Regions from separate parts of the Cryobacterium sp. TMT2-15-1 genome, predicted to be linked through region 3. Evidence: predicted binding sites of a transcription regulator. Region 3 holds the regulator's gene; each other region holds the start of a gene.
The links. The regulator LexA, encoded in region 3, represses DNA repair genes until DNA is damaged. The targets are predictions, from matches to a motif close to TCGAACANNTGTTCGA.

Region 1: the regulator LexA is predicted to act here: its motif matches at 1,828-1,843, upstream of E3O62_RS17525 (DUF222 domain-containing protein).
Region 2: the regulator LexA is predicted to act here: its motif matches at 1,732-1,747, upstream of E3O62_RS05390 (HNH endonuclease signature motif containing protein).
Region 4: the regulator LexA is predicted to act here: its motif matches at 2,248-2,263, upstream of E3O62_RS06545 (HNH endonuclease signature motif containing protein).

What each region holds. Positions count from the first base shown of each region.
Region 1 is NZ_SOGD01000029.1:76,102-79,649, reverse strand. Features, by position in the region: gene E3O62_RS06725 (GspE/PulE family protein) at 1-690, opposite strand, end outside; gene E3O62_RS06720 (hypothetical protein) at 960-1,376, opposite strand; gene E3O62_RS06715 (hypothetical protein) at 1,398-1,733, opposite strand; gene E3O62_RS17525 (DUF222 domain-containing protein) at 1,907-2,740, shown strand; gene E3O62_RS17520 (DUF222 domain-containing protein) at 2,741-3,436, shown strand; gene E3O62_RS06700 (bifunctional diguanylate cyclase/phosphodiesterase) at 3,473-3,548, opposite strand, start outside.
Region 2 is NZ_SOGD01000022.1:133,726-137,273, reverse strand. Features, by position in the region: gene E3O62_RS05395 (O-methyltransferase) at 1-32, shown strand, start outside; gene E3O62_RS05390 (HNH endonuclease signature motif containing protein) at 191-1,723, opposite strand; gene E3O62_RS05385 (DUF3117 domain-containing protein) at 1,916-2,092, opposite strand; gene E3O62_RS05380 (hypothetical protein) at 2,156-3,373, opposite strand; gene dapE (succinyl-diaminopimelate desuccinylase) at 3,349-3,548, opposite strand, start outside.
Region 3 is NZ_SOGD01000034.1:31,311-34,858, reverse strand. Features, by position in the region: gene metE (5-methyltetrahydropteroyltriglutamate--homocysteine S-methyltransferase) at 1-933, shown strand, start outside; gene lexA (transcriptional repressor LexA) at 1,141-1,845, opposite strand; gene E3O62_RS09460 (LysM peptidoglycan-binding domain-containing protein) at 2,129-2,485, shown strand; gene E3O62_RS09455 (histidinol-phosphate transaminase) at 2,526-3,548, shown strand, end outside.
Region 4 is NZ_SOGD01000029.1:38,436-41,983, reverse strand. Features, by position in the region: gene E3O62_RS06560 (acyl-CoA dehydrogenase family protein) at 1-487, opposite strand, end outside; gene E3O62_RS06555 (TetR/AcrR family transcriptional regulator) at 642-1,385, opposite strand; partial or broken gene E3O62_RS06550 (IS982 family transposase) at 1,723-2,192, opposite strand; gene E3O62_RS06545 (HNH endonuclease signature motif containing protein) at 2,329-3,548, shown strand, end outside.

The DNA.
Region 1 (3,548 bases), on a different contig from region 3:
GAGCCTGGAGATAACACCGTTCTGGATGCTCTTGGGTGCGGTCTGCATCTCGTGCAGCACGCCGTCGATGCGGTAGCGCACCCGCAGGCTGTGCTCGCCGGGTTCGATGTGGATGTCCGAGGCCAGGTCCTGGATGGCCTGGCTGACCAACAGGTTCACGAACCGCACGATCGGGGCATCGTCGTCGATGGAGTCCGAGACTCCGAACGAGGAGCTCTCGGTGGCGGCGTTCTCTTCCTCGAGTGTGGAGGTGAGGTCGCTGAGCTCGTCGTCGGCCCGGTGGTAGCGGGTGATAGCCGCGAGGAGGTCGCTACGTTCGGCGACAACCTGGGTGACGCGCATCCGTGATGCTTCGCGCACGTCATCGACGGCGAAGACGTTGCCGGGGTCGACCATGGCGAGGATGAGGCGGCCGTCGTCGACGGCGATCGGGAGCACTTCGTGGCGTTTGCAGACGGCCACCGGAACGAGAGCCACGGCGAGGCGATCGACCGGGTAGTCGATCAGCTCGACGAAGGGCAGGTTGGCCTGCTGGGCCCGAGCCTTGGCGAACTGTACCTCGGTGATGACGCCCTTGGCGACGAGGGCGCGGACGGCGCTCTCATCGGCGGGGTCGCCGGCCATCAGGTGGTCGAGCTCCTCGATCGGCAGCAGACCGTGCAGGATCAAGATTTCGGTGAGGCTGGCCACGCGATCCTCTCGAACAGGCTCGGTAAGTAAGTAACGGATAACGCTATCTCGGGGGCACGGAATCCGGCCAGACCCACAATGAGGGGGGACACGGTTCAAAAAAATGCCTCTGTTCAGTGATCCTAACGGGGCGGGGCTTCGACCCGACATCGACACGGTATCGACCGGTGTCGACACGGCATCGACACGGTTGCTGCCCGCGGAGCGGCAGGCGGAATGCGGCCGCTGCTGGGCGATGCCCGGGGCGGTCTCGGCCTGCTTGAGACGGTCTAGACACCCATCCAAAGGTTGTCGATGATGTTCTGTGTGTATCCCAGCGGGCCGGCATTCGTGTACTTCGTGGCGAGCCAGATGCCGCCCCTCAGAAAGTGGGACTCACCGAAAGCGCCGTCTGCCGTGTTCGTCTGGATGACGCAGCGGCGGCCCTCCGACTGGGTGAAGCACTCCAGTCCGTTTGCGACGAGCCGGGCCTCCACCGCGGCGCTCTCTCCCCGGGTCACCCAGACCACGGTGGTGATGATCCCGGTGTCGGATCCCCCGTACGGGCTCGCCCAGACGCAGGTCAGGTGGTCGAGAGTGTCGATCTGGACGCGCAGCTCGGCGTCGTCGGTGCCGTGGGACACGCCGGCATCCGGGTCCCGGCTCCAGAAGGGCTTCAGGGTCAGGTCGCCGAGCGCCTCGACCATGGTCGGGCTGTAGAGCTACGTTCACGCGGTCGGACGTGGAACGCCCGGCGCCGCGGTCTGCCCGGGTTCGGATTGCGTCGGCTTGAGGGTTGCCGGGGGCGTGGTGGTGGTCGGAGAACCTGTAGCGGTGGGTGGGTTGGTCGGGGCGGGCGTCACGGTGCCGGATCCGGTGGTCTCGCCTGCGCCCGGGAAACCTTCGCCGTCCCGCCAGACCACTGCCACCACGAGGATCACGAGGAGTGCGGCTCCGAGGACGGCCAGCCCGATCCAGGCCCGGCGACCGGCGGCCGGCCGGCCCGACGTCGGGGGCTCAGGCCCGGTGCCGTTCTCGTTCTCGGCCGCATTCTCTGGACTCATCGGCGCATACTCCGAGGTTGTGCCCTCCACTATAGCCGGGGTCTCCATTGAGGCAACCGGCGACCTTGCACGGCTTCGGAGCGGCCGAAGTTGCTCAGAGATAAGTTCGATTATTCTCTATAATTATGTGAGTAACTCTCGACACTGGGTGCGAGTTGAGGTATTCTTTTAACATGTCCAACCTCGCGGATGACCTCAGGCAGGCGGCCGATGCCGTGGCCCTGCTGGGCTCGTCATGCGCTGACTTCTCGGCCCTTCCTGATGCCGAGGTGTTGGCCGGTCAGAAGCGAATCGCTTCGATCCGCCGTCTCGTCGATACCTATGCCGCCTGGATGGCGGCGACCATCGCCGAACGTTCCCGACCGGAGCTCGGGCACTCGGGTTTGGCGGCGCAGCAGGGGTACCTCTCCCCGGAGGCCCTGATCCAGAACTCGACCGGCTCGTCGAAGGGCGACGCGTACAAGCTGGTCGCGGTCGGCACGATGATAGCCGATGCCGAGGCGGCCGACAGGCTCGTCGAGGCGGCGCTCTCCTCGCCCCACACCGATGCCGCCGAGGTCGCCCAGCTCGCCCAGCTCGCCGCGAAGGTGCCGTGGCAGGCGCCGATCGCCCGGGCCGTCACCGCCGGCACCCTCTCCGTCGACGCGGCCGAGTCGATTCGCGCGGGGCTCGGCCAAATCGATACCTCGGTCACCGCCGAGAAGCTCGCGGTGGCGCTGGAAGCGCTCCTGGCGGAGGTGTCGTCGCTGAATGCCGATCAGGTGTTCAAGCAGGCGAGACGGATGCGCGACCGGCTCGATGAGGCCGGCATTGCCGCCCGCGAGAAGCAGTCCCACGACGACCGCTACCTGCGGGTCTACCGGCTGGGCAACGGCAACGTACGACTCAGCGGGCTGTTTGCCCCCGAAGACGGCGAGTTCGTGCTCTCCACCTTCGACTCCATCACCAGCCCCCGCCGCGGCGGGGTACGGTTCGTGGACCCGGACCGCGCAGCCTGGGCAAAGTAGATGCAAGGCGACCCCCGCACGACCGAACAGATCGCCGCGGACTCCCTCGTGCAGCTGCTCAAGATCGCCGGCGAGGCCGACCCGGGCCGGGTCTTCGGCGGCCGCCGCCCCTCGGTGCGCGTGATCGTGACCGAGAAGGCATTGAAAGGTGGCCAGGCCGGTCAGACCGGTCAGACCGGGCAGCAGGGCCAGACCGGGCCGGCGCCGACGACCGTCCAGACTGAAACGGGCGAATCTGGGCCCGTCGAACCCGCCGAAGGGGCCGCTCACGGGCAGATCGAGGGCAACCCGGTCCCCATCTCGCAGGAGACCATCGACCGACTCCTCTGCGACACCGGCACCCGCGGCATCAAGTTCGACGCGGACGGCCAGATCATCGATGTCGGCCGTGACGAACGGCTCTTCACCGAGGCACAGCGGGTCGCAATGGGGGTTCGTGACGGCGGATGCCTCTGGATCGACTGCGACCGGCCACCGGCGTGGACTGAGGCCCATCACGTCAACGAGTGGCTCAAAAACAACGGATGTACGGACCTTGCCGACGGGGTACTCCTCTGCCATCCCCACCACCTGCTGCTGCACAACCAGCACTGGACGATCAGCCGCACCGGAACGCAGTACTGGCTTAGGCCACCGGTCGAGGTAGATCCGGAGCAGACGCTGGTGGCACTGCCGAGCAAGCGGGCAGCGCTGTAGCTCTTGGGCTCGACCAGCGTCACGGGCAGGGGCGCGTCAGGGGGCGAGGAGGAGGGCGGGGGACGCGGTTGGGGCGGGCTTCGAGAAGAGGTAGCCCTGGCCGTAGCGGCAC
Region 2 (3,548 bases), on a different contig from region 3:
GCCTGCTGCAGATCACCAAACTCCGCGCCTAGACGGTCGAGCACACCCTCCGGTGGTCGAGCCGGTCGGGTTCGGAAGATGGCCCGCCTGGTTTCGACGGCCTCGACCACCGGGCTCAGGTCGCTCGCGGCCGGGGGCTCAAGCTGACGTCGGTCGCGCCTGCCAAGACCGGTGACCCGATCCCGGGAACTCACCCTGACGTTGGTCGGGCTTGTCGAGATCCGGGCCGCGATCCAGGCCGAGATCCAGGCCCTGCCGGAGCCCCGGCCCGGTGCTCCCCGGCGGGCCGCCAGGTGCGGGTGGGGTCGTAGCAGTACGGTGCCCTGACTTCAGGTTTGCCGCGCACCATGCGGATCTGCCAGCCGGAGGTGTCAATAGTGTGGTGGTGGTACCAGCACAGCAGGACCCCGTTGTCGATCGTGGTTTTTCCGCCGCGGTACCAGGGGGTGACGTGGTGCACCTCGCACCACGCCGCCGGGATGGTGCAGCCGGGGATGGTGCAGCCGCCGTCGCGGGCGGCGAGGGCGCGGCGTTGGGCCCGGTTGAAGAAACGGTTCTCGGTACTGAGGGCAAGGACCTCGTTGTTCTCGCCGAACAGGATCTCCTGGAATCCGCCGGCGCAGAGCGCCTGCTTCACACTGACCAGCGAGATGGGCGCTTCGACGCCGTCGATCCAGCCCACCCCCTGGTCGGCGGCCAGGTCGGCCTGGTTGACGTGGATCATCACGGTGGGGGCGGCGCCGCCCATGGTCGGGGTCCCCGCGTCGCGGGTGGCGGCTTCGAACACACCGCGGAGGATGTCGGCGCGTTTCTGACCACCGTCACGGTCGTCGCTGAGGGCCACCGCCTCCGCCCCCGGGATCAGCTGGCCTGAAGCCATGCGCGCTTGTTCTTCGGCCGTGGGGAATGCGGGCGCCGCGTGCGCGGAGAGATACGTGTCGAAGAGGGCGTTCATGATGCCGCGGAGTTCCGCGGTGACGCCGCCGCGGAGCGGGTAGAGACCGTCACGGAAGAGCCCGAACCCCACAGTGCTGCGGGCCTCGGCGACGGGCTCGTTCGGGGCGGTGCCGTCGGGATCGAGGCGGGCCTGCCACTGCCCCGCCATACCCCGCACCAGGTCCGCGGGAAACGCGAACCCCTCCCCGGGCAGCCCGCGGGTTTCCTCAGTGAGGGCGCCGGTCGCACTGGCCACCAGGGCACGTTCGGCGGTGCCGAGGTCGTCGGGCGCGACGCGGGCCGCGACCTGGTCGAGGGCCGTGACGATGTACTCGGCCGCGTCCACGCCGAGGTCCCCGGCGGTGAGGGCGCCGGCCACGGCCGGGTAGTAGGGCGCCAACATGCTGGTGCCCGCCCGGCGCGCGGTCACGTTCTCACCCAGACGCACCCGCCGGTTCGCCTCACGCGACGAGACGCGGCTCAGCCGGATGATCAGGCCGATGCCGCTACTCGCCCCGTTCTTATACGCCAGGGACTCCTGACCCAGGATACGGCGGCACCGCACCGAAATATCAGCGGCAGAAGCAACCCTGGCCGCATCGACCCGACGGCCGAGGTCTTCGACCATGCCCAGCACCATCATCGCGTCCGCCTCACCCAAGAGCGAAAAAGACACCGAATCCAGCACGGCCGCGGCCACGTCACGCACCTGCTGCAACTGCCGCACGAGCGAGAGCACCGCCTGCGGTAAGGCGGTGGGGTGGTACGGAGTGGGGGCCCCAGCCATGCTTTATATCGTAGGCACGTTCTAAGTTGGAGTCAATGGCTGTGGCAGAATATCGGTTGAGTTTCGTCTGCCTGTTCTAATCAATTCGGTGACAGGGGGGCGGAGGTGCGACGGCTGTCCACGGGAAACTCATCCGCTTGAGTCCGAAAAAAGATCGGCCGCACAGCCTGAGCTGCGCGGCCGATCCTGGAACTATACGGTCGGCTGGACTACACCGGCGAGGGCGTCGTGAAGCTCTTTGGCTTCAGCGTCGTTCACAGAGACGACAAGTCGGCCTCCACCTTCGAGCGGAACACGCACGATGATGAGGCGCCCCTCTTTTACAGCCTCCATTGGCCCGTCTCCGGTCCTTGGCTTCATGGCCGCCATGAACTCCCCTTCCATTCATTCGTCTGAACTTCTATTATCTGCCATTACGGGCTGAGACTGTAATTAGGGAGGTGTCCAGTCCGCTCCGTCGACCCCCCAGCACAGCAGGAGCCAGCCCCACTGGCCGGCGATGAACAGCAGCACGATGCCCACCCGGTAAACCGCGCTCCGCGGCTGAGCCACGGCACCCAACAACGGAAACATCGGCATCAGCAGGCGGAAGGTGCTCGACTGCGGGAAAAACACCGCCAGCAGGTAGAGGCCGTAGCTGGCCAGCCAGAACCGCAGGTCCGCGCCCAGTCGGCGCACCGCCGGCAGCAACAGGGTCAGGCCGAACGCCAGGATGAGCCCCGAGACAACGACGAGGCCCAGCGGCATCCCGAGCCACCAGACACCGCCCTGGAACCAGGCGGTGAACGGAACGAGCTCCTGATAACCGATGTAGGCCGACCGCCAGGCCAGCTCGGTGTCGGTGTAGGCCGTGATCGACCCCGTGGCGATCCAGGCGATGGCCGGCCAAACCAGGCCGGAGATGCCGCTGAACACGGCAACGGATGACGCCAGCAACCGTTCGCGCACCGAAAACGGGTCGTGTGTCCGGGCAAGCCAGCGGTGCACAACGTGCAGCCCCAGGGCGAGCGCGAAGGCCAGGCCGCTGGGCCGGGTCAGCGCCATCACGGCGATCACCGGGAACAGCAGCGCATACCGCCGCTCGAGCAGCAGGAGAAGTGCCAACGTGAGCAGGAAGAGGTACAGCGACTCGGCATAACCGAACTGCAGCACGGGCGACAGCGGGGCCACACAGAACAGCACCACCGCGAACAACGCCGTCCCGGAGTCCTGTATTCTGCGCATCAGCCGGTAGAACAGCAGGGCGGCGCCGAGGCTGGCGGCCAGGGACACGAATACGGCCACGGGTGCCCACGGCTGTCCGCTGAGCAGCATCAGCAGGCGCACGACCACCGGGTAACCGGGCATGAAGGCCCAGGCGTTCTCCGCGATGTCCCCGCCGGCGGTGAGCGGCAGTGTCGACGGGTAGCCCCCGACGGCGACGATGTTGTACCACCGGGCGTCCCACATGTTCGCGAACTCCGCGTAGCCGGGTGACGCTCCCGTCCACGGGTTGGCGCCCTGCACACTCGCAAGCAGTAGCACCAGGGTGGTCGTGACGAGCCGGGACGCGGCCCAGATCAGGGCGACCCGCGCCCACCACGGCGTGAGCCGGTAGCCGGCCTTCCAGCCGGACGACGCCACGGCTATCCGACGCTTGTAGTCAGCCACGCGCGAAGGCCGTCCTCGCAGTCCGTGATCTGCGCCAGGGCGACGCGTTCGTCGTCGGCGTGAGCCTTCAGCGGGTCGCCGGGGCCGTAGTTGACGGCGGGAATGCCCAGGGCGGAGAAGCGGGCGACATCCGTCCAGCCGTACTTGGGCTTGGCCTCGCCGCCGACCGCGGTCA
Region 3 (3,548 bases):
GTGCTGAGCACCGCGGACTACCGGGACCTGATGCGCGCCGAAATCCGTCGCGTCGTCGCGCTGCAGGAGGACATCGGCCTCGACGTGATCGTGCACGGGGAGCCGGAACGCAACGACATGGTGCAGTACTTCGCCGAGAACCTTGACGGATTCGCGGTCACCGAGAACGGTTGGGTGCAGTCCTACGGCAGCCGGTGCGTGCGCCCGTCGATCCTCTGGGGTGACGTGTCCCGACCGCGGCCCATCACGGTCGAGTGGTCAGCGTTCACGCAGGGTCTGACGCCCAAGCCCGTCAAGGGGATGCTCACCGGTCCGGTCACGATCCTCGCGTGGTCGTTCGTGCGCGACGACCAGCCGCTCGGCGAGACGGCCAGGCAGGTGGCCCTGGCCCTGCGGGACGAGATCGCCGACCTGGAGACGGCCGGCATTCAGATCGTCCAGGTCGACGAGCCCGCGCTGCGGGAGCTGCTGCCGCTGAAGCAGAAGGACCAGGCGGAATACCTCGACTGGTCGGTGGGGTCCTTCCGCCTGGCGACGGCCGGTGCGGCCGCGGCCACCCAGATCCACACCCACCTCTGCTACTCGGAGTTCGGGGTGGTCATCGACGCGATCCGCAACCTGGACGCGGATGTGACCAGCATCGAGGCGGCACGCTCTCGCATGGAGGTGGTGGGCGATATCCGGTCCCAGGGCTTCGACCACGGTATCGGCCCGGGAGTGTGGGACATCCACTCGCCGCGTGTGCCGAGCGTGGCCGAACTCACCGACCTGCTCGAGCGCGCCGCGGCGGCCATCCCGGCCATCCGGCTCTGGGTGAACCCCGACTGCGGCCTCAAAACCCGCGGCTACGCCGAAACCGTCCAGTCCCTGCACAACATGCTCGCTGCGACCCGCATCCTCCGCGCCCGCCTGACCTCCTCCGTTTCCGCCTGACCCTGCCTCCACCCACACAAAAGCCGGGCACGACACCAAAACCAGTGTTCGTGCCCGGCCCACAAGACCCGGCCCACAAGACCCGGCCCATAAGGCCCGACCGAAACAACCATGGTGACTCAACACACGCGCGTCACCACGACGTTGGTCGAAACCGGCGAGATCAAGAGTCGGCCTGAAGTGCTAATGAACTTCAGTGCTGTTGCCCTAAACCGACCGCAGCACGGCCACAACCTTCCCCAGAATCTCGGCGTGATCGCCGACGATGGGTTCGAAGTTGGTGTTGCGGGGCAGTAGCCAGGTGTGCCCGTCGCGCTGGCGGAAGACCTTGACGGTTGCCTCGTTGTCGAGCATGGCAGCAACGATTTCACCGTTTTCGGCGGTCTTCTGCTGCCGCACGACGACCCAGTCGCCGTCCATGATGGCGGCGTCGATCATCGATTCGCCCGACACCTTGAGCATAAACAGGTCGCCCTTCCCCACCAGCTGGCGGGGCAGCGGGAAAATCTCGTCGATCTGCTGTTCGGCGGTGATCGGGATGCCGGCGGCGATGCGACCGACGAGCGGAACCATGGCGGCGTCGCCGACCTGCACTCCGGTGTGGAAACTTTCCGAGGCTCCGGCCGTCGTGTCTTCGGGCGACTGCGGAATCTCGATGAGCACCTCCAGCGCTCGGGGGCGGTTCGGGTCACGGCGGAGGTAACCGCTCAGTTCCAACTGGTTGAGCTGGTGGGTGACGCTCGACAGTGACGACAGGCCGACGGCGTCGCCGATCTCCCGCATGCTCGGCGGATAGCCGCGTTGGCTGACCGAGCGTTGGATGACGTCAAGGATGGCGAGCTGCTTCTCGCTGAGGCTCTTGCGCCGTCTGGTGCCGCCCTTGTCGCGGGGACCGCTGGTGTTCTGTGCCACGTTCGTCGCTCCTCGTTGTGATTGATGCGCTGGCGGCACGCATCGAATGCCGCCGATTCACGCGAATGTCGGGGGTGCCTGATTGAGTGTCAATCAACAATCGAAACTGTATCCGCGTTGAGGCCATTAAACAAACATGTATTCGAGTGGGTCGGGATGAATATTTCAGAAACTACCGAAAAAAGCTTGATTGTTCGAATAATCGAATATACATTCGGAACATAAGTTCGTATCCGGCTCTCCCGGCCGAGAGTCGGATGTAGCTTCTCACAGGAGGTATGACATGAGCACTGCACTTGAACGAGGCGTCCCCATCACGACCGGACGCACCCGGCTCCGACTCACCCGGCGCGGTCGCGTCGTTTTCACGTGCCTGGCTGCCTTTCCGCTCGTGGCCGTGGCTCTGGCCGTCGCCCTCAACGGAGGCATTGCCGCCGCCGAGAACTCGACCGTCGGTCGCGTGGCCACGGCCTTCGACTACGTCACCATCAAGTCGGGGCAGTCGCTCTGGCAACTTGCCGAGACAATTGCGCCCACGGCCGATCCGCGCGAGGTGATCGCCGAGATTGTGAGCCTCAACCAGCTGCCGTCCGACAGCGTGCAGCCCGGTCAGCGGCTGGCGCTTCCGAACGACCTGTGAACTACCCGCAACGAGTCCCCGCCGGTCTCACCCCGGTAACATGGGGGGAGTGACCAGTCTCAACGATCTGCCCCTTCGCGATAATCTGCGCGGACTCACCCCCTACGGGGCGCCGCAGTTGCACGTGCCGGTGGCTCTCAACGTGAATGAGAACACCCACGGCATCCCGGCTGAGGTGGCGCAGGACATCGTGGCGGCGTTGGCCGTGGCGGTCACGACCGTGAACCGATACCCCGATCGGGAGTTCACCGAGCTGCGGGATTCCCTCGCCCGTTATCTCGGTCACGGCCTCACTCGAAAGAACATCTGGGCCGCCAACGGATCCAACGAGGTTCTTCAGCAAGTGCTGCAGGCCTTCGGCGGCCCGGGTCGGTCCGTTCTCGGCTTCGCACCGACCTACTCCATGTACCCTTTGCTCGCCTCCGGCACCGGTACCCGCTGGATCGCGGGCGGTCGTGACGCCGAGTTCGAACTCTCCCCGGCAACGGCGGTGGAGTGGGTCGACCGGGTTGCCCCTGACCTCGTCTTCCTCTGCTCGCCGAACAACCCCACCGGCACGCCCCTGTCCCTGGAGACGATCGCGGCCGTCTACGACGCGACCGACGGCATCGTCGTCGTCGACGAGGCATACGCCGAGTTCGGGACGGATGACGCGCCGACCGCCCTGAGCCTGCTGCCCGGCCGGGAGCGCCTGCTGGTGTCCCGCACCATGAGCAAGGCGTTCGCCTTCGCGGGTGTGCGCGTCGGCTATCTGGCCGCCGATCCCGCCGTGACGGATGCCCTCCGCCTGGTTCGTCTGCCCTACCACCTGTCCGCGCTCACCCAGGCTGCCGCGGTCGCCGCCCTCGTCCACACGCCCGCGATGCTCGCCATGGTCGACGACATCCGCGGGCAGCGGGACCGCATCGTGAGCGAACTGGCCCGGCTTGGCTACTCTCCGCTGCGCAGTGCGAGCAACTTCGTGTTGTTCGGCGGCGTCGAGGACCCTCGGGCCACCTTCGAGGCGCTGCTGGCGGAAGGCATCCTCGTGCGCGACGTCGGAATCCCGGGCCACCTGCGGGTC
Region 4 (3,548 bases), on a different contig from region 3:
CCCATTCGTCGCCGTCGCGCTGTGCGGTGGTCTCCAGGCCGACCGAGTCCGAGCCATGGTCGGGTTCGGTCAGGGCGAAGGCACCAAGTTTCTCGGCGCGGGCCAGCGGCACCAGCCAGCGTTCCTGCTGCTCCGGGCTGCCGAACAGGGCGATGCTGCGCAGGGCCAGCCCGCCCTGCACGGCGACCACGGTACCCATAGAGCCATCGCCGCGGGAGATCTCCATGTTGACGAGCCCGGCCGCGAGCGGCGACATGGGGCTCAGTCCGGGGCCGACGACACCGTCGGTGAGGAGGTCGAGCTCGCCGAGTCTTCGGGCCAGGTGCAGCGGGTAGTCGGCTTTGTCCCACGCGGTCGTCAACTCGTCCAGCGACTCGGTGGCGAAATTGCGGGCGCGGTCCCAGAAGGCCCGGTCAGCTTCAGGTACGTCGGCGAATACGCCGTAGTAATCGGTGTCGAGGGGCCTGGATACGTCGTAGTCGGGCACGGTTTCCCTTTCGTGGAGGACAGCGAAGTCGGGCAGGCCTGATCGGCTGATGTCGTCCGGCACCAGGGAATGAATTCCCTCGTGCGCCGGTCAGAAAAATGCCCAGGTACAAGTTCTATCTGACACTCAGTCCCAGGTCAAGTGATACTGAGTCTCAGCAGGAGTGCGTCTGGGCGCGCAGCCGCTCCTCGATGGCGCGGGCCAGTTCGGTGGGATCCGTGGCGGCCGGGAATACGGCGACGACCACGTCGCCCGCGGGTCGCGCCTCGGGACCTGGCGCCGCGGCATCCAGATGGAATAGCCGTCGCACCTCGGTGAGTTCGGCGGCCAGCGAATACGGGCCGACGCTGTCCGTCGCCCGGATCAAGCGCCGCAGCACGAAGTTGTGGGTGGCCGTCACGGCGGCCGCGAAGCGGATGGCAGTCAGGGGCGGCACACCCGGCACGGTGCTGCGCAGGTAGCTGGCGAACATCCGTTCATACCGGATCGCCATGATGGTCTCCCGGTCCCGGAGCACGGGGGTCTCCCGCAGGACCCGGTCCCGGATGCGCACGATCTCCAGACGCTCGCGGAACCGCTCGAAGACCATGGCGGCGGCCTCGCACACGGCCAGCCAGGGATCCGAATGCGTCGCAGCGAAGTGCTCGTCGATGCGGGCGACCAGCTCGTCGTGGTCGGCGAAGATCACGTCGTCCTTGGACCGGAACTGCCGGAAGAAGGTGCTGCGCGAGACCCCGGCCGCCTCGGCGATGTCCACGGTGCTCGTGGCCTCATAACCGTGCTCCTGGAACAGGCGAACCGCGATGTCGGCAACCTCGACCCGCGAGAGCGGTCGCTGGGGCCCGGGCGGCTCGGCAGGCCGGGAGGATTCGGCGGATGCGGCAGGCAGGTCTGACATGGTCAGGCGAAATTATCATGGAACACGCAGGACCGGATGCCCCGCGCGGGCCGGTCATTTCGTGTCCGGATCGGCAGCGCCTCCGTCATCTCGGTTCTGGTCGCGGCAACCAAATCGGAGTAATGTCGCCGTCACGGTCAATGAGGGCCTGTCGTCCCCACGAAAGAGAGCGCTCCATAGATGGACTTCAATCCCGAATGCCGCCAGCGCGCGTGCGCCGGACACATGCGAACTCGGGCCGTCACAACCGACACCCTGGCCGATGAAGAGATCTGGTTCCAGTGCGACGTGTGCGGCTGCGAGAAGCACTTGACTAACCTCAGGGACTGAGTGAGTCTCAATGGTCGTAGGCGATGAGGGGTCGTTTGTTGGGGCTTCCGAGGAGCCAGGTGTGCCAGTTTCTGTCTGCGTGGGCGATTGGTCGGCCGGCGACGCGGGAGTAAAGGCCCGGGATGGTGCGTGCGCCGTGGACTTCTAGGGCGAGTTGGCCTTTGCGGGTGTCGAAGTCCAACTCGACCCACTGGCGCATTCCGCCGAGTTTGCCGAAGCGTTTCTTCTCGTCCTTGCGGTCGGGTCGGATCAGGTGCGCGCCGAGTTCGTTGGTGGTGAACCCCTCGAACTCGCGGCCGGCGAACCCTTTATCGCCGATGATGACTTGGCCCTGCTGGATCAGGTGTCGGTCATGGCGGAGCATGGCGTGGGCAGGGACTTGCCGCAGGGCACCGGGGTGGTGTCGATTAGCCGCATGATCTCGCCCCAGGACGGGGTATCCCGGGCCAGTTCGGTGATCATTGCGGAGAGGTTAGGACTCACTCATCTCGGGCGCCCGCGACTCTGGAAGCGCCGAACAGGTCGGATTTGGTGGTATATACTTTCGAATTCTACTTCTCCACAACCTGATATAGTCTCATCTCTGTGTCTGATTCCTGATAAACTCGGTCTTGTGAACAACTTCACCAAAACCCTCGCACCGGATGCCGCGCCCGGCCCGTCCGGCGCGGCGCGGGCGGTCACACTGGTGCACGATTTCGCGGCGGAACTCGGGGAGTTCCTGCGGTGCTCGGCGGTGCGCGGCTTCGACGACGACGGCCTCCTGCAGGTGACCACGGCGGTCGAGGTCCTCGGCCGGCAGGTCGACTCGTTGCGGGTGGCGGCCGCGGGCGAGGTCACGGACCGGTGCCGGCCCGAGCTCGGCACCGGGCAGCTCTCGGCGAAGCGGGGCTGCCGCACCGCCGGAGAACTACTCGAGCGCCTGACGCTCGTCTCCGGGCCGGCCGCGGGGCGACGGATGCGGTTGGGCACGCAGCTGCGCACCGGCCGCTCCCTGGGTGGCGAAGCGCTGCCGCCCACCTTCCCCGCCACGGCCATCGGCCTGGCCACCGGGGCGATCGGCGTCGACACGGCCGACGCGATCCTCACCGCGTTGACGCCGACGCTGCGGTGCACCGACCTGGAATCGGTGCAGGCCGCGGAGAGCGAGCTGGTCGCCTCGGCCACCGGCACCAGCTCTGAAACCCCGGTGCCGGCGTCGGCGGATGAGATCCGGTTGCAGGGTGCGGTCTGGAGGGCCGTGCTCGCGCCCGACGGGTCCCGGCCCGACGACCACGCCCTGATGGTGCGCGGGATCCGGCTCGGCCGCGAACGCGACGGCATCGTGCCGGTCTCGGGGGCGTTGATGCCCGAGATCGCGGGCAGGCTACGCCGCCTCTTCGACGCGTACCTGTCGCCGAAGAGCGCCCCGGTCGCCTTCCACACCGCGGAAGAAGCCGACGCCGAGCGGGAGCAGGCGCCGCTCGAACGCGACGACCGTACGCCCGACCAGCGGCGCCACGACGTGCTCGCCGTGATCCTCGACGTTGCCTCCCGGGCCGGGGAGGCCCCGACCATCGGCGGCGCCCCGGCCACGGTCCTGGTCAGTGTGCGGGAACAGGACCTGAACGCAGACTTCAGTCAGGGCCGCGGCGTCGGCTGGATCGACGGCGTCGACACCCCGATCTCGATCAGCGCCGTCACAGACCTGATCAGCAACGGCGGACAACAGAAAGTCGTCATCACCGACGAGGGACGCATCATCGCCCTCGGCTCACCCGAACGGTGCTTCACCGCCGCGCAACGCCGGACGATCCAACTCCGCGACGGCACCTGCATCATCCCCGGCTGCAA